DNA from 3 places in the Neptuniibacter sp. QD37_11 genome. Region 3 is predicted to be linked to each of the others. Evidence: predicted binding sites of a transcription regulator. Region 3 holds the regulator's gene; each other region holds the start of a gene.
What was found. Region 3 encodes LexA, which represses DNA repair genes until DNA is damaged. Its sites were predicted from a motif close to TACTGTNTANNTANACAGTA; they were not measured.
Positions count from the first base shown of each region.

Region 1: the regulator LexA is predicted to act here: its motif matches at 4,514-4,533, upstream of ACMXYT_RS09130 (DNA topoisomerase III).
Region 2: the regulator LexA is predicted to act here: its motif matches at 3,850-3,869, upstream of ruvC (crossover junction endodeoxyribonuclease RuvC).

Region 1 covers NZ_CP180552.1:1,991,132-1,998,521, reverse strand. The annotation lists gene ACMXYT_RS09150 (cation:proton antiporter) at 1-1,278, opposite strand, end outside; gene ACMXYT_RS09145 (DUF2058 domain-containing protein) at 1,320-1,877, opposite strand; gene ACMXYT_RS09140 (serine/threonine protein kinase) at 2,045-3,037, shown strand; gene ACMXYT_RS09135 (diguanylate cyclase) at 3,058-4,425, opposite strand; gene ACMXYT_RS09130 (DNA topoisomerase III) at 4,541-6,466, shown strand; gene ACMXYT_RS09125 (LysR substrate-binding domain-containing protein) at 6,609-7,390, shown strand, end outside.
Region 2 covers NZ_CP180552.1:1,432,562-1,439,951, reverse strand. The annotation lists gene tolQ (protein TolQ) at 1-259, opposite strand, end outside; gene ACMXYT_RS06480 (TraR/DksA family transcriptional regulator) at 480-857, opposite strand; gene ruvB (Holliday junction branch migration DNA helicase RuvB) at 989-1,999, opposite strand; gene ruvA (Holliday junction branch migration protein RuvA) at 2,014-2,646, opposite strand; gene ACMXYT_RS06465 (trimeric intracellular cation channel family protein) at 2,647-3,312, opposite strand; gene ruvC (crossover junction endodeoxyribonuclease RuvC) at 3,318-3,839, opposite strand; gene ACMXYT_RS06455 (DUF3622 domain-containing protein) at 4,093-4,374, opposite strand; gene ACMXYT_RS06450 (DUF2185 domain-containing protein) at 4,567-4,986, shown strand; gene ACMXYT_RS06445 (Hsp20 family protein) at 5,125-5,544, shown strand; gene ACMXYT_RS06440 (O-acetyl-ADP-ribose deacetylase) at 5,559-6,131, opposite strand; gene ACMXYT_RS06435 (cupin domain-containing protein) at 6,128-6,463, opposite strand; gene ACMXYT_RS06430 (DUF3592 domain-containing protein) at 6,559-7,254, opposite strand; gene ACMXYT_RS06425 (methyl-accepting chemotaxis protein) at 7,366-7,390, opposite strand, start outside.
Region 3 covers NZ_CP180552.1:2,300,934-2,308,323, reverse strand. The annotation lists gene topA (type I DNA topoisomerase) at 210-2,849, shown strand; gene ACMXYT_RS10605 (DUF6586 family protein) at 2,861-3,385, shown strand; gene ACMXYT_RS10600 (hypothetical protein) at 3,391-3,645, shown strand; gene ACMXYT_RS10595 (cell division inhibitor SulA) at 3,739-4,197, opposite strand; gene lexA (transcriptional repressor LexA) at 4,200-4,808, opposite strand; gene dinG (ATP-dependent DNA helicase DinG) at 4,953-7,073, shown strand; partial or broken gene ACMXYT_RS10580 (DEAD/DEAH box helicase) at 7,085-7,390, shown strand, end outside.

The DNA.
Region 1 (7,390 bases), 310 kb from region 3:
CGCGATGATCTGACCCACACGGCCAAAGCCACAGATAATCACATGTTTATCTAAATTATGCGGATTTAGCTGGCTGGCATCAGGCAATTTCTGTTGTGGTGATTCAATCGGATCATCTTTGTGCAACCAACGGCTCAGGCTGTAAGTGTGGTTCATCAAAATCGGCGTGACGATCATGCTGATGATGATCGTAGACACAACAATAGTATTGATATCAGGCTCGATCAGATTATTACCTAAGGCTAAAGCCAATAAGGCAAAACCAAATTCACCGCCTTGGCTAAGGCTGAGGCCTGCTCTTAAGGCATTTGCCGGGTCTTTATGCAGTAGCGTACCGAGAAGAGTAATAATAAAAGTCTTTAACAGAATTAAGCTAACACTGAACAGGATAATCCAATACCAGCTGTCGATTAGAGCAGATAGATCTAATTGCATCCCGACAGAGACAAAGAACAGCCCTAAGAGTACATCTCTGAATGGGCGTATATCGGCTTCTAGTTGATATCTGTAACGACTCTCACCCAACATCATTCCTGCTAAGAATCCTCCGAGGGCCATAGATAAACCAGCAGCGTGCGTAATCCAAGCGGCTAAAAGGGCAGCCGCCAGTGTCGTCAAAACAAACACATCGCTGGAACCGCTGCGTGCTGATTCATGGAACAGCAATGGCATCACAATATGGCCAACCAGCAATAGGATTATGAGTAGTGTTGAGCCCTCAAGTAGCATCAATGCGACTTCGGCACTGTCTATCTCTGTTGCCGAACTACTGAGTGTCGGGACAACGATTAGGAAGAATACAGCCGCTAAGTCTTGGAAGATTAAAGTACCAACTGAAAGCTGGCCATGAGGGCTGTTGAGTTCGTCACGCTGAATCAGCTCGCGGCTTACAATCGCTGTAGATGATAGGGCGAGTGCACCGGCGATAACTAAAGAGGTGGTTTGCGGCAGGCCAAAAAGGTGGCAGATTGCCATCAAACAGGCAGCGGTGATAATGACCTGCAAACTGCCTAGACCGAATACAGCCTTGCGCATGGCAAACATACGCGAGACTGAGAACTCTAAGCCGAGCATAAAGAGTAAAAAGACAACCCCTAGTTCACTGAGTAGCTCAATGCTATGGGTGTCTTTGACGACCCCTAAACTATAGGGGCCAACAATAGCGCCAACACTTAAGTAGGCAAGGAGAGGCGGGAGTTTGATGCGCCGAAACAGGGTTGTGGCAACAACGGCACAACATAAAATGACCAAAAATTGCTCGAAAAAACCCTGTGACATGCGTATCCCTTACTACATGAAGACGCTGTTGATGTGCAGAATTACCACATCAGGTCGTCTGGAATCTTATAATCCGCGTACGGATCATCTTCTTCTGGTTCTTCTTCCGGTTGAACACGAATAACGTAATTAGGCAGACGTTGCTCAATTTTCTCTGCAAATTTATCCGGGATCAGGTAAAACTTTTCATCTAACGCAGCGATTGCTACTTGGCCGCGGAACAGTTGCCCTTGAATGAGCGAAGTTACATACATAGTTTTAACTTTATTATCGTATACAAAGTTGTAACTTACTTCGGCATCTTCGGGCAGCTCGATCTGTTGCTGTATGATCATCTGACGGCATTGCGCTTCAATCTCTTTGTTGCGGCGCTCTTCGTCTCGTTGACGATTCAGTTCACGATCATGCTCTTGCTTAGCTTTACGCTGTTCTTCTAGCGCCTGCTTTTTCTCTGCTTGCGTATCAACAACCTGCTGGCCGGATTTGCGTGCCTTTTTGGCTTTTTTGTTTTGCTTACGCTTTTCAGTATCTGCTTGCTTCGCTTTTTTCTGGTCAACCAGTCCCATATTTAGCAACTGATCTTTAAGTGAACCTGCCATAACTTACTCGTAATACTCCTGTTGGTTATTATTGGAACTATAACAAAAGTTCACGCTACTATTTAAAAAATAACGGAAAATAGGACAAATCTATTAGGAATATCACTTGTTCACCTATGGGCTAAAGCGTACCCTGCACCTGCAATTATTTTATAGCTGGATTTTTTATGTCTGAACATGATCTAACACACCCTTTTGAGCGGTTAACGCCATCATTCTTGATGGATGCGGTTGAGAGTCAAGGGCATTGGTGTGACGGTCGTACGTTTCCTCTGAATAGTTACGAGAACCGTGTTTATCAGGTGGGCATAGAAGATCAAGAGCCGATGATTGCCAAGTTCTATCGCCCTCAACGTTGGAGTCGAGAGCAGATTCTAGAAGAGCATGAGTTTAGTTTCGATTTAGCGGAGCAATCTCTGCCTGCTGTGACCCCTTGGTGTAATGAAAAGGGGGAAACCCTGTTTGATTATGAAGGGTTTATGTTCGCTTTGTTTCCTCGCAGAGGAGGGCATGCTCCTGAACTCGATAACCTTGATAATCTTTTTACGCTAGGCCGTTTATTGGGCCGTATGCATCTGGTGGGCGCTTCGAAAAAATTTGATCACCGACCGACTTTGACCAGTCAGACATTTGGCCATGACAGTGTTGCATTCTTAAGTGATCGGTTTATTCCGGCAGAGCTTAAACCAGCTTACGATTCCGTTGCTAGAGATCTTCTTCAGGGTGTTGATGAGATCTTAAAAGCGTGTGGTGAGATAGAACATATTCGTGTTCATGGTGATTGTCATTCAGGCAATATGCTATGGCGTGATGATGCCCCTCATTTTGTTGATTTTGATGATGCTCGTATGGCACCTGCGATGCAGGATATTTGGATGCTGCTCTCTGGTGATCGACATGAACAGACGCAACAGTTGTCTGAAATAGTCGATGGCTACAACGAGTTTTACGATTTTAAACTCAAAGAGCTACGTTTGATCGAAGTCCTCCGAAGTTTACGAATTATGCATTACAGTGCATGGCTTGGCCGCCGCTGGGAAGATCCAGCATTCCCTTATAGCTTTGGTTGGTTTAATACCGAGCGTTACTGGGGTGAGCATATTCTTCAACTACGTGAGCAATTGGCGTTACTAAATGAAGAGCCTTTAAAGATTCTCTAAGCTTAATTTTGAGTAGGATATTAAAGCTGCTTGGTCGCTATAACTATATTTCGACCACGATCTTTAGCTAAGAAGAGGGCATCGTCAGCACCGCTGACTAGCTGGTCATAATTAGTGTAGTTAGAATCCAAGGTGGCGCAGCCTAGGCTTGCTGAAAGCGTATGATATGCGCCACGTAGTTTTATTTTGGTATTCAGCGCCTTTCTAATTCTTTCTGCACAAATTTGAGTGTCAGCCTCGTCGCTATGAGGCAACAAAACAATAAACTCTTCACCTCCGTAACGTGCTGCAATATCTCCCACTCTTAAGGTTGATTCTATTATTTTGGCCGACTTCTGAAGCACATAATCTCCCGCTTGATGTCCATAGTTATCGTTAATCTGCTTAAAAAAATCTAAGTCGATCATGATGATCGATAAGGGTAGTTGATATCTTTGTGCTCGTTGTATTTCTGTATCTGCAAGTTCTCTGAAATGTTGCCTATTAAAGAGTGATGTAAGGGGATCACTAATTGAGCGTTGATAGGTTTTATTGAGTAGGCTACATGTAAACCCGCTTAGTAAGCCGAGAATCAGAGAGCCAAGGGCTGCCCAGCCGGTTAAATATGGCATCGGTATGTCATGGACATGGTCATCATTATCGAGTCGTGCCGACAGTTGCCAAAAACCACCAGGGACTTCTATGAAACTACTAAGATACTCCTCTTCGAATACTGAAGAGGAACCAAAGAATACATCTCCTTGCTTGCCTTTTGCATCACTTCCGCGAATAGCGTAGGTAGCCAGCTCATCGCTTAGAGCTAGCCCCGTCTCTTTGAATATCCTATCTAAATCTATGATTATTGTGATGAAACCCCAGAACTTAGTTTCAGTGCCTTCACGGTTGTAAAGGGGTTGTCTAGCAATAACACCTCGTCCGCCTTGAACTAGATCTAGTGGGCCGGCCATGATCATCTCTTTCATCGCTATGGATCGCTCCACCACTTCTTTTTGTTCAGGGATTTTTCGTAGGTCCAATCCAAGCACTTTATTGCCATCAATGATGGGATAAATATGCTTAACGATTGCATCGGGAGCCAATTGAGCTTGTCGAATGGTTGTTCTAGTGGACAAAAATCGTGTGGTTAAAATCTGAAAGTCGTTCTCATCTATATCGTTTTGTAGCAGAAGCAGTGATTCCAAAGCTTCGATAATGATAAGGTTGTCATCCAGCGCGAGCTGTATGCGCGAAGTGAGATAATTGATTCTAGCTTCAACCTGCGCTTTATCTTGTTGATCATGGATATTGTGATCTAAGTTAACCAGCCATCCAGTCGTGACAAATGCACATGCGGTGACGATTAGGCCGACCAGCCAAGGTAAACAAAATCGAAGTGTAAATTTCTGCATGTTCTGAACACACCACTGCAAATTTCGGTGAATATACATAAGCGTAGCTGTTTTTTCTGGAATGACAGGAGTGTTTAGATTACTCTTGGACTGTTTTTATATACAGTGTTTTAGTATGCGTTTATTCATAGCCGAAAAGCCAAGTTTAGGACGAGCCATTGCCGATGTGCTACCTAAGCCATTGAAAAAAGAAGAGGGTTGTATTCGCGCCGCTAATGGTGATGTGGTTAGTTGGTGTTTCGGTCATCTTCTGGAACTGGCTGAACCGGGCGAGTATGACCCGCGTTTTAAACAGTGGAATCTACAGCACCTTCCCATTGTCCCTTCTGAATGGAAGATGCAGGCCAAGCCAAAAACGCGTAAACAGATAGCGTTACTAAGAAAACTCTGTAAAGAGGCCGAAGAGCTTGTTCACGCAGGCGATCCTGATCGTGAAGGGCAGCTGTTAGTTGATGAAGTAATCGATTTCCTGAAACTGCCCCAGTATAAGCGCCAAAGCATGAAACGCTGTCTGATCAGTGACCTCAACCCAAGTGCTGTGAAAAAAGCGATTGCGCAGTTAAGAGATAACCGAGAATTTATCCCTCTTTCTGTATCCGCTTTGGCACGGAGTCGAGCAGATTGGCTTTACGGTATTAATCTAACGCGTGCATATACGTTGCAAGGGCAATCTGCGGGTTACCAAGGGGTTTTATCGGTCGGACGGGTACAGACACCTGTATTGGGATTGGTGGTAAGACGTGATCAGGCGATCGATGACTTCAAAGCCAAGCCATTTTATGAGGTCTTAGCTCATCTCAAGGCTGATAACGAAGAGAGATTTAAAGCTAAATGGCAGCCGAGTGACGCTTGTCAAAAATGGCAGGATGAAGAAGGGCGAGTGCTCTCTAGACCATTAGCGGAAAACGTTGCTGGGCGTATTACAGCTAAACCGGGCGAAGTAACTGCTTTAGAGAAAAAGCCTAAAAAGGCAGGGGCTCCACTCCCTTACAATTTATCTGCGTTGCAAATTGATGCGAATAAACGTTTTGCTTTATATGCACAGCAAGTTTTGGATACATGCCAGAGTTTGTATGAAAAACATAAGCTAATTACTTATCCGCGTTCGGACTGTCGCTACTTACCCCAAGGCCATTTTGCGGAGGGCGCTAAAGTATCGTCAGCTGTCTTTAAGCATTGCCCGCAGTTTCAACCGCATCAAAGCCTGATTGACTTAAACAAAAAGGGAAAGGCTTGGAACGATCGTAAAGTTGAAGCCCATCATGCGATTATTCCGACTAGTAAAACTGTAGATTTCACTCGCCTGAATAAAACAGAGCAGCAAGTATATGAGCTGGTAGCTAGGCAGTATCTGATCCAGTTTATGCCAGATCATCGCTATTCAGAAACGCGAGTCGAGGTGTTGATTGAAGGCGGTAGGTTTACTGCTTCCGCTAAACAAGTACTCGATGTCGGCTGGAAGGTCCTGTTTGGTAAAAAAGAGGGCGAACATGATCAAGTACAACTTCCTAATCTCTCTGTTGGACAGCCCCTCTATTGTGAGCAAGGAGAAGTCATAGATAAAGAAACCCAGCCACCAAAGCCTTTTACCGATGCAACCCTTTTAGCAGCCATGACAGGTATTGCGCGATTTGTTGAAGATACCGATGTTAAAAAGGTGCTTAAGGAAACCGATGGCCTAGGCACAGAAGCGACAAGAGCGGGAATCATCGAATTACTGTTTAAGCGGGGCTTCTTACAGCGTCAGGGTAAAACTATTCGGAGTACCGAAGCAGGCCGAGCGCTAATTAATAGCCTCCCAGATAACGCGAGTAAGCCTGATATGACAGCTCGTTGGGAGGCTTCATTGAATGATATCAGTGAGCAGAAGTTAAATTATCAAACATTTATGCAGCCTTTGACTGATGAGATCTCTTTGATGATTCAGAAGGCGAGCAGTATGGATGTGCAACTGCTACGTAATATCAAACAACAGCCGAAACCTGCTTATAAGAAAACACGTAGAAGGAAAGCCAAACCCAAGGCTAAATCCAAAGCTTAAGGTGAATAAAGTTATCTTGTTGGCCAGTTAATCTATTTAGGGTTTATCTCAATATCTTGTGTTCGATATATCTCATATAATGACGCTTTCAAGTTAGTCATTCACTTCTGATGAACTAAGCATTGGGAGCGCAGGGTAGTTTATGGAACTTCTTTCACTCAAAACCTTTAAATACGTGGTTGAATTCGGTGGTGTTCAAGCTGCATCGAAAGAGCTACATACTGTTCAATCTAACGTCACCGCACGAATCAAAAGGTTGGAAGAAGAGATAGGTTCGCCCCTGTTTTATCGTAAAGGGCGCAAACTTGAGCTGACACCTACCGGTTATACCTTGATGGATTACGCTAACCAACTGCTACAGCTAGAACATCAAGCCAGTATCGCGGTTAAACAAGTAGGAGAAGCGACAGGGGAGATTAGGATTGGTTCTATGGAATCCTTCGCCGCTGTTCGTATGCCTGGCCTGATCCAATCCCTACGAAAAAAACACCCTAACCTGTTACCTAGAGTGCAAACAGAAACCAGTGGTCAATTGATTGAAGCTGTTCTTAATTACAAACTGGATTGTGCCTTTGTCGGTGGGCCTGTACAGCACAAGGATCTTGTTTGTCGTCAGGTGTTAATGGAAGAGCTGGTTTTGGCCACTGCGAAAGGAGTGGATGTTCCAGACTCGTTAATCATGTTCAGACAAGGCTGTGCGTACAGAGATAAGGCGCTAAATTGGCTACGTGATAACGGCAGATTAGACACTGAGGTGTTAGATATGGGCACTCAAGAAGGGATTTTGGGTTGTGTGGCTGTGGGTTTGGGTTTCACCTTAGTACCTAGGAAGGTGGCAGAAGAATCGAGGTATGCAAAAGATTTAAACCTCGAGGTGCTCGATGATCAGTTCAGCCAGATTCCTACGATTATGATTACGCATAA
Region 2 (7,390 bases), 870 kb from region 3:
ATTCTTTGATACCCGCGCGGAAGATATTCTCGGCACCACAGTCAGAATTTGGTTCGTGATTAATCTCTCGGAAAAGTTGGCCAAGATCGACACCAGACCAGAAGCGATCTTCAAAGTTACGAAGTGATTTACGCGCGCTGCTTAACACCGATTGGCGCTGAAAGATCATCACCCAAGAAAGTACTGACGCTAATAAAAGCATTAACATTACTAGTTGAACCACGATACTTGCGTCGGCAACCAGACTCCAGATCGACATTTTTTCGACCACAGCACTTCCCTCTAAAAATTTGGTACAGGATACAATTTACCGGCTTTGTGATTCGTCAAAAACCAATAAGTTCCATCCATTTAATAGATAAAAAAATGAAGGCACAACAATAACAGTCATGGCGATTAATACAAGGAAAAACCAGCGTTTGAATTGACTGTTTGGGAAGGGTTTTCCAGCTATCAGATTAGATAGCTGGCGAATAGATCTAGGCGATTTTCTTTAACGCAGATTCGTGGATAGATTGGCAACGTATACAGCGTGATGCAGTAGGGTTAGCCTTTAGACGTGTCAGCTCGATCTCCTCACCACAGTTGATGCATTCTCCAAAGCTCCCCTCTTCAATACGCTTAAGCGCTTCTTGGCATTCAGCAATCTCGTCATGATGACGCTGAAGCGTTTCAAACTGACGCTCCAACTCAACAGCGTGTTCCACTTCTTCACCGATATCTCGCACTTCGGATACAGAAGTAGATGAGATTTGGTCTCGCAACTCTTCTTCGAGCTCGGCTTTTAGCTGAATAAGTAAACGATTAAGCTCAAGTCGGAATGCAGTGATCTCTGCATTACGAAGTATGGCCGTCATATTGTTACCTGTTATTTTTTTCAGTTATTTGGCAGGCATATTAGACGGCTTTTCTTCTGTCGTATCTTGATTGATGTCAGATTAACCAACAAATCCTATTTTTTATAGGGTTTATTGATCCAGATCGTATTTTAAGCCTCTTCAGGCTTGGCGATTCCGAAGTGCTGATAAGCATGATCTGTTACAACTCGACCGCGCGGCGTGCGCATCACAAACCCTTGCTGAATTAGATAAGGCTCTAGCACATCTTCAATGGTGTCACGCTCCTCACTAATTGCAGCAGCAAGGCTTTCTACACCAACAGGACCGCCACCAAATTTTTCAATCATAGTCAGCAACATACGACGATCGAGATGATCGAAACCATGGTGATCGACGTTCAACATATTTAGTGCACGATCGGCGATATCACTATCAATTACACCATCACCTTTTACTTCAGCGTAATCTCGGGCACGGCGCAACAAACGGTTAGCAATACGCGGCGTACCGCGAGATCGTTTTGCCACTTCGCACGCACCTTGCGTATCGATCTTAGTCCCAGAAAGGTCTGCTGATCGAGCAACAATACTGGTCAGATCTTCAACGTTATAAAACTCTAAGCGCTGCACGATACCGAAACGATCACGCAACGGAGAGGTCAGCAAACCTGCGCGTGTTGTCGCTCCCACTAATGTAAATGGAGGTAGTTCTAATTTGATAGAACGTGCTGCTGGGCCTTCACCAATCATAATATCCAGCTGGTAATCTTCCATTGCTGGATAGAGCACCTCTTCAACATTCGGGCTTAGACGGTGAATTTCATCGATAAATAGAACGTCATTTGGCTCAAGATTGGTCAACAACGCTGCAAGATCCCCTGCTTTTTCAAGCACAGGACCAGAAGTGGTTTTGATCTCCGAACCCATTTCATTGGCAATGATGTTAGCCAAAGTTGTTTTACCCAAACCTGGCGGGCCAAATATCAAAGTATGATCTAACGCCTCATTACGCATCTTCGCCGCTTGGATGAAGATCTCCATCTGCTCGCGAACGACAGGCTGGCCAACGTAATCCTCTAACGCTTTCGGGCGGATAGCGCGATCATGCGCCTCTTCTACTGGGTTACTTAAAGGCGAGATAAATCGATCAGCTTCAATCATAACTATTTACTCTATTAACCAACCATGGAGCGTAAAGCGACACGAATAAGATCTTCACAGCTCGCACCAGAACCAAGAGATTTATGCGCTTGCTCAATCGATTTAGTTGCTTGAACGGGCTTATAGCCCAACGCGACCAATGCACTTTCTGCTTCAGCGCGGTTATCACTAACCGTTTCGAATGATGCCATATCAGGACCATCTGCCGCCGATAGCTGAAACTCATCCGAAGATTCCAACCCAAGCGCTTTAATCTTGTCTTTCATCTCTACGATTAAGCGTTCTGCGGTCTTCTTACCAACACCTGGCAACTTAATCAAAGACGCGGTATCACCATCATTTACACAACGCACAAATTCAGTTGTAGAAATACCGGAAAGGATAGTAATCGCCAATTTCGGCCCAACGCCATTAGCCTTAATCAAGGTTCTAAAAAGCGAACGCTCTTGCTTATCGATAAAACCATAAAGTAACTGCGCATCCTCTCGCACGACAAAGTGGGTAAAGAGCGTTACCTGCAATCCAACTTCAGGTAGTCGATAAAATGTGTTCATAGAAGCTTCCACTTCGTAGCCCACACCATTTACATCAAGCACTAACTGTGGAGGCTGTTTTTCTAACAACTCACCTTTTAATCGACCAATCACTTACTTTTTATCCTTATCTAATTTTTCTAGCTTATGACCTGCCACAATAAACTCAGGCAACCTGAGATCTGCGAACATCGCAGCCATACGCAATACAAAGATGATTACCATAGAGATCAGCGCTACTGGCTGCCCAGGGATATACGACTGAAACACCACAAAAAATACCGAGCCTGCTAATGCACAGGTCGCATAAAGCTCACCATCTCGCTGCAAAATTAGCGGTATCTGCCCAGTCAAAAGATCTCGAATCATACCACCAGCACAACCAGTGATAACGGCCATCATAACAACGATAATCGGCGGCAAACCAAGTCCTAAGGCTTTTTCGGCACCTAACACGGCAAACAGAGCCAGCCCCATAGCATCCAGTACTAACAAAGTGCGTCGAGGGTACTGAATATATCGACAGACAAAGAAAGCAACTACCGCAGATATAATTGCAGTCCATAAATAAGAGGTATCTGCCACCCAGACAACGGGATGAATATCTAAAGTGATATCGCGAATCGTGCCGCCACCTAAAGCTGTCACTATCGCTAAAACAACCACTCCTAGAATATCCAGCTGCTTACCTTGAGCTGCTAAAGCCCCAGCAGTTGCAAATACTGCAACTCCAATTAGATCAGCAATATAGATAAAATCAGCGTAAGCCATCTCATTCATGACGTTTATTGACGCCTCCAACTGGCATTGCGACTAGACATAGAACCGGCTGTTTTAATTAAGCTATTACGAGTATGCGCATGACAGAGTGCAATTGCGAGTGCATCGGCAGCATCCGCTTGAGGCAAGCCGGGTAATTTTAGAATATGTGCCACCATATGCTGAACTTGTGATTTATCAGCCGAACCTTTACCTACGACCGACTGCTTAACTTTACGAGCAGCATATTCGTAAACCGGTAACTCCGCATTAGTACCTGCAACAATAGCGACACCACGCGCCTGACCAAGCTTTAGAGCAGAGTCGGCATTACGTGCCATAAACACCTGCTCAATCGCAAACTCCTGGGGACAATAGCGCTCGATCACTTCAGATACACCGGTATACACCTGCTGTAATCGCTCTGGTAATTCATCACCTTTAATACGAATACAACCACTGGCAACATACTCATTTTTATTGCCAACGCAGTTAATCACACCGTAACCGGTGATTCGGGAGCCTGGGTCTATTCCTAATATCAGCATCAAACTAATCTACTGGTTATTTATACAGCAAAGAATAACGTAGTCTTAATTGTTAAGGAAGGCTTTGTGGTCAACAATATAATCGAAGATAGATTTAAGGCAGTTATAGCCACTGATATGACGGCATTCTATTTTATAAAACGAATAAGCCCTATCTAAACAGATAGGGCTTATTTTGACCGTCACTAAAATCCTTGCCATAGAAGCAATACTCATCCAATCAGAACTGTCTAATTGAAAAATATAGCAAAGGTTATTCTTCGTCTTCGAATCGAGCTCTTGCTTCAGCCTGACGCGCTTCTATCTCAGCACGCTCTTCGCGCTTTTCCGCTTTACGCTTGTTACGCTCTACTTGCTGGCTCATAAACTGTTCTAATTCAGCTTCAGCCCAAACCTTGGCCTCATCTTCAGTCGCAAAGCCATCCTGCTGTTTGGAGATAACAGTTTTACGTGCACTTGCCTGACGCAAGATCTGAGCACTCCAAGTTTCCCCTTCAGCAACTAACTGAAAATCGTACTTTTTACCTTTGGCCATCTATTTTTCCTGAGGATCTGACTGTAAAAACAGCGCATTCTAGCACGCTTAGTAATCGGGTTAGACTGATTTATGTAACTTTAGGTTAATAAAGTAACCTGCAGCACATTTTCTTAACCTTTTAATGGCTGGCATAGGGCCCTATGAGCGTTTAAAATAGGCCTGCAATTAATTATTACTGTTTGAGTGCACATGAAATCTGTTGACGTTGATACGCCTAAAACTACTGAATCCGAAACTAACCAAACCAAAAACGGCTTCTTAGCGCTGGTTTCAAAGCTTTGTTTTGATGAAACCCTGCCTATTCGTTTTATGTACAAGACAGTTCCTGAACACTTAAACGATACAGGCTGGCGTATGTTTACGGGTTATGAAACCGAAGAGTTTCTGGAAGATCAGCTTTCCAACCTTCTTCCTGTCCCAGTAGAAAAGATGTGCCGCCTAGACCCATCCTTGAGTGAACTGGTTACCTACAATGCTGGTACAGTTTGGGAACGTGCTCCTGGCTCAGACTCATGGGAACGTGTGCACGATTACCGTATTCCTTCGCACAATGTTGATGTAGAAATCACCAACGACGTTGATCGATTTAACGTTGAAGAAGAAAAATAATCCCCCTTACGCTTGAATTCTCATCAAGTGACATTATCTAAATAGTTAACCGAGGCTCAAAAGAGGTCGGTTAACGGCTCGCTCAAGAGAGGAGCCAAACTTTTAAATTTAGATATATTGCTTGATGAGGATATACAGATGCGTGAATTCGATCTATCTCCACTATACCGTTCTGCCATTGGTTTTGACCGTCTAGCTAACATGCTAGATAACGCTAACCGCAACGACAACCAGCCTTCATTTCCTCCATACAACATCGAACTACTTGGAGAAAATAATTACCGTATTACCATGGCTGTGGCAGGCTTTGAAAAAGACGAATTAGATATTCAAAGTGAAAGCGGGACTCTGACGATTACGGGTCAGAAGAAAGAACAAACTCAAGATCGCCAATACCTTTACCAAGGTATAGCTGCGCGTAATTTTGAAAGACGTTTCCAACTAGCGGATCATGTAAAAGTGACTAAAGCCTCGATGGAAAACGGTTTGCTTCATGTTGATCTGATTCATGAGATCCCTGAAGCGATGAAGCCGCGTCAGATCCAGATCGAGCACTAATACTGCCAGAGCTCTCACTGACAGTGCTCTAGGACAAAAAAGGAGGCCATGTTGCCTCCTTTTTTAATGGCTTCAGGAAGTTTATCTGAGGCCTTTTGATATACCGTAAGCAGTTCATCACTAAACAAGCAAAATACAACCTCTTCAACGCTTGTCTCTTTTTTCAATTCACTCTTAACCGTGAATAACGCAATCTCTGCAGCCTGCTCCAATGGATAGCCATAAACACCACAACTGATCGCCGGAAATGCGATTGTTTTGATATGGTTTTCGTTGGCTAAAGCCATCGAGTTACGATAGCAAGCTTCCAACTGTGCTGACTCACCATGATCACCACCCCGCCAAACCGGCCCTACCGTATGAATAACGTATTCAGCAGGAAGACGATAACCTTGGGTAATTTTCGCTTTGCCCGTATCACAGCCATTCAGTGTGCGACATTCAGCTAACAGATGGGGTCCAGCTGCTGAATGAATTGCACCGTCTACACCGCCACCACCCAACAAACTGTTGTTCGCAGCATTAACAATTGCATCAACGTTCAATTGGGTAATATCGTTCTGAACAAAGCTAATTTTAGCTGTCATGATCCAGCCTCCTTAGGTTCATTGTAGTGAACAGCGAGCCATATCGTTGGTTGATCAGAATCAGTCCATTCAACACGGTGTCGTTGATGTGCAGGGAAACAGTAACTGTCACCTGCATTCAGGGTAAATTCTTGATCTGGATTTGCTGTACGAAGCCCAGCGCTTCCAGAGATAACGATTACCCACTCATCCCAAGCTTGGTCGTACCATTCCCCTTCGGGGGTTGCGTGGGCATGAGAGATAATACGTTCAATGCGAAACTGATCAGTAGAGAGTAACGGGTCGAACTTTTCTGATTCTGGTCCCGAGCCTGACAAGTCATAGAGGTTCATTGTGCTACCACTCACTGATTGGAGCAGACAATGTCACTGCCTGCTCAATTAATTTATAAACCACTTTCATGACACTTAAGTGACACGTTATAAAGTTAGGCAACTTCCGGAAGAAATGAGAGATCAACGTGGTACTTAGTAGGATTGTTGCGGTCGATATAAACAGTGAGTTCATCAGTCACAACATATTCAGTCGGATCAAACCAAATATCATCACTTCTAAACAGATAGATCTTGTTATCTTCTGGATTGTGCCACTGCAAACTAATCACAAACGGGCTTACACCATCCGTTTCCATACAGGTGTTCCTGTCTAGCGTATGAATCTGAGCTTTAATAGGTACACCCTGAGTTTTCAGGTAATCACGTTTTCTGCCTTTCATACCGCTAAATATTAGAATAAGTATGCCAACAATGAAGAAAACAGCGCCAAGGCCAGCCACAATGGTTGCCCCACCCCAGAGGGTGAAAAAGCCATTAATCTTAGCGTCTTGCGGCGAATTAGTTTGGTAGAGAACCTCAACCACCTCACCTTGCGAGTAGCTAGGAGGGTTACTCCCAGCGCTCGAGGAAAATGTCACTTTCTGACCTTCATTGGTAACAAATGAGACGACAGGATGATAAGTAAGCGAATCACTGCTTCTAGAGGCTCTTAGCTCTATAACTTCTCCTTCAGCAGTAACAGCGGTTTCCAAAAAGCTCTTAGTATTTGTGAATAACACAAACGCTAGGATCAACAGACCTAAGCCAATCAGGCTGAAAAGGTATTTAATGATTGAGATCGCTTTCATCCGATTATCCTTAATAGAATGATTTTTCTAACAATAACGTTTTGCTAATTGGTGCTTAACTTATACAAAAATAGCCCGCTTAAAAGCGGGCTATTTTTAGGTTATGTCTAATTAACTTACGCGAAATTTAGACAGT
Region 3 (7,390 bases):
TAAAGTTCTTGTTGATCCATTGGTCTACTTTTATCGCAATTGCTGCTTGACCATAGCATTCTCAACACTTATATATGCTCCCAAATATTATTGTTAGTTGAGCGCTAAACTCAAATGTGAGCAGTTTTTGCACAGAAACACCGTTATAAGTTGCAAAAATAGATAGTTCGTCAGCGTTTAACCATGTAGCCCGAGGAAAGAAGGACGCTATGGGAAAATCCCTGGTAATCGTGGAATCACCCGCGAAAGCGAAGACCATTAACAAATATCTGGGTAATCAGTACGTTGTAAAATCCAGTGTGGGTCATATTCGCGACCTGCCAACCAGTGGCAGTACTAAAAAGAGCGATCCTAAAGAACGGGCTCGCCAAGCGGCTTTGACGCGTAAAATGTCGCCTGAACAAAAGGCTGTACATAAAAAGAAGAAGGCGCGTGAACAGCTTATTGGACGTATGGGGATCGATCCTGACAAAGGATGGGATCCGCATTACGAAATTCTTCCTGGAAAAGAGAAGGTTGTTGATGAACTTAAACGTCTAGCTAAGAATGCTGACGAAATCTATCTCGCAACCGATTTGGACCGCGAAGGGGAAGCGATTGCATGGCACTTGCGTGAAGCGATTGGTGGTGATGATACGCGTTACCGTCGTGTTGTCTTTAATGAGATAACCAAGAAAGCCATATCTGAAGCGTTTGAACAGCCTTCAGCGCTAGACATGGATCGCGTTAATGCCCAGCAGGCGCGTCGATTCCTTGATCGTGTAGTTGGCTATATGGTCTCTCCACTACTTTGGGAAAAAGTGGCACGCGGTTTATCTGCAGGTCGAGTTCAGTCGGTGGCTGTTAAATTGGTCGTAGAGCGAGAAAAAGAGATTCGAGCATTTATTCCTGAAGAATTTTGGGAAGTGCAGGCTGATACGCTAACGAAAGGGAAAGATCCACTAAAACTGCAGGTGCATCGCATAAATGGCGAAACTTTCCGTCCAAGTTCAGAAGATGAAACTAATGCACATTTAGAGCAGCTTCGTTCGGCTTCATTTGAAGTAATCAGTCGTAAAGATAGACCGACCAGCAGTAAACCTTCAGCTCCATTTATCACATCAACTCTGCAGCAGGCTGCGAGTACGCGCCTTGGTTTTGGTGTTAAGAAAACCATGATGATGGCGCAGCGTTTGTACGAAGCAGGTTATATCACCTATATGCGTACGGACTCTACAAACTTAAGTGCAGAAGCCGTTGCGAACTGCCGTGAGTACATTGGTAATCATTTCGGTAGTAAATACCTACCTGATACACCTAACAGCTATAGCAGCAAAGAGGGCGCTCAAGAGGCCCACGAGGCGATTCGCCCATCTGATGTTAATGTTGAAGCGACTGCTCTTAAAAACATGGACAGAGACGCTGAGCGCTTATACGAGCTTATTCGTCGTCAATTCTTAGCTTGTCAGATGACACCTGCGAAATTCCTAAGCACGCGTGTAACTGTGTCTGCCGGTGACTTTGAATTAGTTACCAAAGGTCGAATCCTACAGTTTGATGGTTACACACGCGTTATGCCAGCGAAGGGCAAAGGTGAAGAAGATATTATCCTGCCTGATGTTCAAGCTGGCGATAATCTAAATTTAGTCGATCTGTTGCCTAAGCAACATTTTACGAAACCGGCTCCTCGTTTCACCGAAGCAAGCCTAGTTAAAGAGCTTGAGAAACGAGGTATTGGTCGTCCATCGACATACGCAGCGATTATTTCGACGATCCAAGATCGTGGTTATGTAGAAGTTCAGAACCGACGTTTCTATGCTCAAAAAATGGGCGATATTGTTACAGAGCGTCTAGGTGAGAACTTCTCTGACCTGATGGATTACAGCTTTACAGCACGTATGGAAGAAAGCCTTGATGATGTGGCTGAAGGCAGTGCTGATTGGAAAGCGCTTTTAGATCAGTTTTACGCTGATTTCTCTAAGAAGCTGGAAGAGGCGCAGGATGCTGAGAATGGTATGCGCCCGAATTCTCCTACAGAGACAGATATCTCTTGCCCAGATTGTGGCCGAGATATGATGATCCGCACCGGTAGTACAGGTGTGTTCTTAGGCTGTTCTGGCTATAGCTTGCCACCCAAAGAGCGTTGTAAGTGTACGATCAACCTAGTCTCTGGTGACGAAGTTGTTAGTGCTGATGGCGATGATGAAGAAGAATCTCGCATTCTTCGTAAGAAGCACCGTTGTAACCTATGCGGCTCAGCAATGGATTCTTATCTGATCGATGAGAATCGTAAATTACACGTATGTGGTAATAACCCTGATTGTTCCGGTTTTGAAGTTGAGAAGGGTGAATATCGTATCAAAGGATATGATGGGCCTGTTCTAGAGTGTGATAAATGCTCAGCTGAGATGCAACTTAAAACCGGTCGCTTTGGTAAATACTTCGGTTGCACTGAGTGTAAAAATACCCGTAAGTTGTTGAAAAACGGAGAGCCTGCGCCACCTAAGATGGATCCTGTTCCAATGCCTGAGCTTCAGTGCGAAAAGGTAGAGGATACGTACATCCTGCGTGATGGAGCATCTGGTTTGTTCTTGGCAGCAAGTCAGTTCCCTAGAAACAGAGAAACACGTGCCCCGAAAATTGTTGAAATACTGCCGCATCAGTCTGAGATTGATCCGAAATATGAATTCCTGTTCAGTGCGCCTAAGAATGACTCAGATGGAAACTTGAGTGTCATTCGCTATAGCAGAAAGACTAAAGAGCAGTACGTTATGACCGAGGTCAATGGTAAAGCGACTGGTTGGCGTGCATTCTATCGCGATGGTAAATGGGTCGAAGAAGAGACCCGTAAAAAAGCGAAGAAGAAATAATCGGGGATTTCATGAGCGGTATATATCAGGCACGCACGAATCAGAAGTTGAGCTTTACACGACTTCATCTAGAACAGCTTAAAAAAGCGCAAGATGACACCAGTTGGAGCAAGCATGCATTGATAGAGTCTTATAACGAATCAGTGTTGTTCCACCTGACGTCAGCCTATGATGCTTTTTTACGCGAAATTGCTGAATGGTATAAAGTCGATACGGAAAGCTTTCAAGGCTATCGTGCGTTAGCTGCGGAAATGGCCCAGACCGGCGTCGAAAGCCCTGAGTTGACACAGTTAAACAACCTAGAATCCGATGATTCATCTTGGTTGCATAAAATGATGTCCGCTTATGAAGCCTGCTGGCATGGTTCAGATGCCAAACAAGCAGTGACTGAAACTAACAGTGTTTCTGAAATACATGTGCTGCAGATCAATCCTGATCATGCAGAGGATGGTGAAATCATTACTGAGTATCAAACTTGGTTTGATTCACTGTCGGAATTAGTTAATCGCCTCAGAGAAGGCATGCAAGAGTGGTAAATTAAGTGTCAGGACTAACACCCGAGACCGTGCTTGAAATAATAGAACTTGATGAAGGTGGCCTAGCAATCCGGAATATGGACAGCGATGAAGAGCCGATGATTAAAGTTAATTTTTCAGATGCACTTAAAGAACAGTTAAGTGATCAATATCTAGATGTCGCTCGCGTTATGTTAACCGCAGGCATCCAGATGATGGCGGAATCTGGGGTGGGTTTAGAACAAGAGCCTGAAGAAGAGATCCCTCCAACTATTCATTAAGCAATCTCTGATAATGAGCTTCTCTCAGATAAAGCTCATTATTGGGGTGATGATACTTTAACTAGGCGCCTTTACAAAAATGGAAGCTAATACTTAACTATGTTGACGGCGTCTAATTATAATTCCGTGACTTTGTCCTTTCTTAGCGGCACTTTCTAAGTCGTTAAATTCTTCATCATTTAAGTATCCAGGCCATGATATTACAGCGTGGCTAGTGCCTGTGCTTAGCGCCTGTTTAGCAAGCTCAAAGGTACTATGTTTGTTATCTGGGTTGAGCAGAATGACTTTAGTCAGATCAATGCCTGCCTCAATCAGAAGGTTTTTCGGTAATAACACAGGTGGAGCAATCCACACAAACCAGCGATCATCCTGACTTAGTTGTGCAAGCAATGGCATCAACATTGGGATGTTAGAAAAATTCTCATCTTGGACAACGATTTCAGTCATCGTACCTGCAAGCTGATTAGCTGGCTTTTGCTTAGTGAAAATTTTTTCATTTGCAGATGTGCTCTGCATGATTGCTGTTGTTTGGTTCGCGTGAAATGCCATCATGGTTAGTTACCTCTACGAATAACGCCGACGCTTAAACCTTCTATTGCCAGTGGTTGTTCGTTTAAATCCACTACAATCGGTTCAAACTCTTCATTTTCAGCAATTAGATAAACGATGTTACCTTCACGCTTGAAGCGTTTTACGGTAACTTCATCTTCTATTCGAGCGACTACAATCTGCCCATCCTTTGCTGTTTGGCATTGGTGTACTGCCAGTAGATCACCGTCCATGATGCCTACATCTTTCATACTGCTACCTTTCACCCTTAAGAGATAATCCGCCTTAGGGTGGAAGAAGTCAGAGGAGATTGTGCAGTGATCTTCAACATGCTCTTGAGCAAGTATTGGCGATCCTGCTGCTACCTGACCAACAATCGGTAGGCCGCTATTTTCCTCTTCCAATTCAGGTACTCTGATACCTCGTGAAGTACCCGGAATAATTTCTATAGCGCCTTTTTTTGCCAGCGCTTTCAAGTGTTCTTCAGCTGCATTAGCTGATTTAAACCCTAAATCGCGGGCAATATCTGCGCGAGTAGGTGGGTAGCCGGTATCGCCAATGTGACGCTTGATGCAATCCAGAACTTCCGTTTGTCGTTTAGTCAGCTTCATGATCTTGTCTGTTTGTTTATACAGTACGTGTATTTTTATACAGTATTTTGGGTTTGTAAAGCAACTTATGTTTTTTTATACAGTATTTTTGTTATTAAACTGTCATAACTGTTAGAATCGCGGCTAGATTTTCGATGGAATACGGTTTTGTTAGATAAGCAGCTCAAGCAAACAATACAGCAGGCCTACAGTACTTTTCTCAATAACAGAGGATTGAAGTCTCGCTATGGCCAGAAATTGATGATTGCTGAGGTTGCGAAAACTTTGGGCGCTATTACTGCCAATTCTGAAGGCGAAAGGACCGGTGGTCAGCATATCTGCGTCACGGAGGCTGGTACTGGTACGGGTAAGACGATGGCCTATCTTTTGGCTTCTGTTCCTATAGCCCAGCAACGAAAAAAGAAAGTTGTTGTTTCTACAGCAACAGTTGCCCTTCAAGAACAGCTTATTCTTAAAGACCTTCCACAGCTGATTAGCGATGCCGGAATCAATCTTACTTATGGTTTAGCTAAAGGCCGAGGACGATATTTTTGTATTTCCAATGCAGAGAAAATATTGGAGCAACAGAATGAATTAGGCCAAATTGCATTGTATGAAGATGAAGTAGCTCAAAAACTTCAGACCTCAGATATTGATGAGGTTAAATCTCTACTTAGTCACTATGCCTCGGGTGAGTGGGATGGCGATAGGGATGCTTTAAAGAATACAGTGCCTGATGCTGTTTGGCGGTTGTCTACTAGCGATCATATGCAGTGTACAAATCGTCGCTGCAGTAACTTTTCAATCTGTCCATTCTTTAAGGCTAGACAAGAGTTGGATAAATGGGATCTGATAGTTGCCAACCATGATCTTGTTTTAGCTGATCTCTCTCTTGGAGGCGGCGCTATTCTGTCGCCGCCGGAAGATACCATCTATGTCTTTGATGAAGGCCATCACCTAGGCACTAAAACTACGGGGCATTTTTCTTATAGCTTACGTGTTAAATCCAGTATCCGTTGGATGAGCAAAGCAACACGCAGCCTCAATAAATTATTGAATGACGCGTCTGATCACATAGTACTTCGAAATTATATCGAGAAGTTAGCTAACCCTTTTGCAGATATGGAAAATTCCTTGAAGGAAGTCCAACTTCTATTAAATCAAATACTTGAAGATAAACTCCAAGGCCCAAGTGATCGCTATCGTTTTGCGCAAGGTATGATTCCTGAACCGTTACAGTTGTCCTTTCACAATTTTGCTCAGGCTGCAGAGAGAGTCGTTTTAAAATTTGAGCAGATTGTTGATCTTCTGAAAGAAGGAATGGATGGTGAGTTAGCCGATCTGCCCCTAGCTATCTGTGAAACTTGGTATCCGCAGATGGGTGTGCTTTTATCCCGTATGCAATCGATGTATTGGTTAGCTAATTCTTACGCTGTATCTGATTCGACATCAGGACTCCCGACGGCCCGCTGGATCGTTAAAGTAGATGGTAATGATGGCATTGATATTGAGTGTTGCAGTAGCCCAGTGTCAGCGGCGGAAACCTTACAAGAGCACCTTTGGAAAAACTGCTACGGTGCTGTTATTACTTCGGCTACGCTAACCGCACTAGGGCGGTTTGATCGACTATATGCTGATCTTGGCATACCAACGGATAGTCCTTGTAATATATTTATGAGTCCATTTGATTTTCAAAATGCGGCCGAATTGCATGTCCCTGCAATGAAAACCGATCCAGGAAACCCTGATGACCATAATGAAGAAATTTCGGCAATGTTATTGCCAATTTTAGAACAGGGAAGTGCATCCTTGGTGTTATTTAGCTCATGGCGTCAGATGCGGTATGTTCTTGAGCGTATGCCTGCTAGTATATCAGCAGATATTCTTGTGCAAGGCGAACTTGCCAAGCATGAAATTTTGCGACAACACAGAGAGCGTATCGATGCTAATAAACCAAGTGTTATTTTTGGTTTGGCTTCTTTTGCTGAAGGCGTAGATTTACCTGGTGATTACCTAACACATGTAATTATTACGAAGTTGCCATTTGGTGTACCGGATGACCCGGTTGAGGCAACCTACGGTGAATGGTTAGAATCGCAAGGGCGTAACCCGTTTCAAGAATGGGTTATCCCGATGGCATCAATGCGCCTCACCCAGGCTACAGGGCGTTTACTACGAACTGAGAGCGATAGCGGCAAAATAACATTGCTTGATCGACGGTTTATTACCCGTCGTTATGGAAAGCAGCTTTTAGCCGCTTTACCGCCTTATCGGCGAAATTTTTCTTAGGAATTGTTGAATTGAGTACAGAAAATAAATCAGTTGAGCAGACTGAAAGCGCTAACAAAAAAAGAAATTCTTCTGCACGTAAGCCTCAACGACGTCGTCGTTACAACAACCGCTCTAAAGCTGCGTCTTGGAACCCAGAACAATTCGTCGTGCCTGAGGTAGAAGGTAAAAAGCGTTTTTTAGATTTTAATCTGCCGGATGACGTCCTTCATGCGGTTTATGACCTTAAATTTGAATACTGCACAGGGATCCAAGCTGAAACTATTCCTGCTGCACTTGCTGGCAAAGATATCATTGGTAAAGCACAGACTGGTACC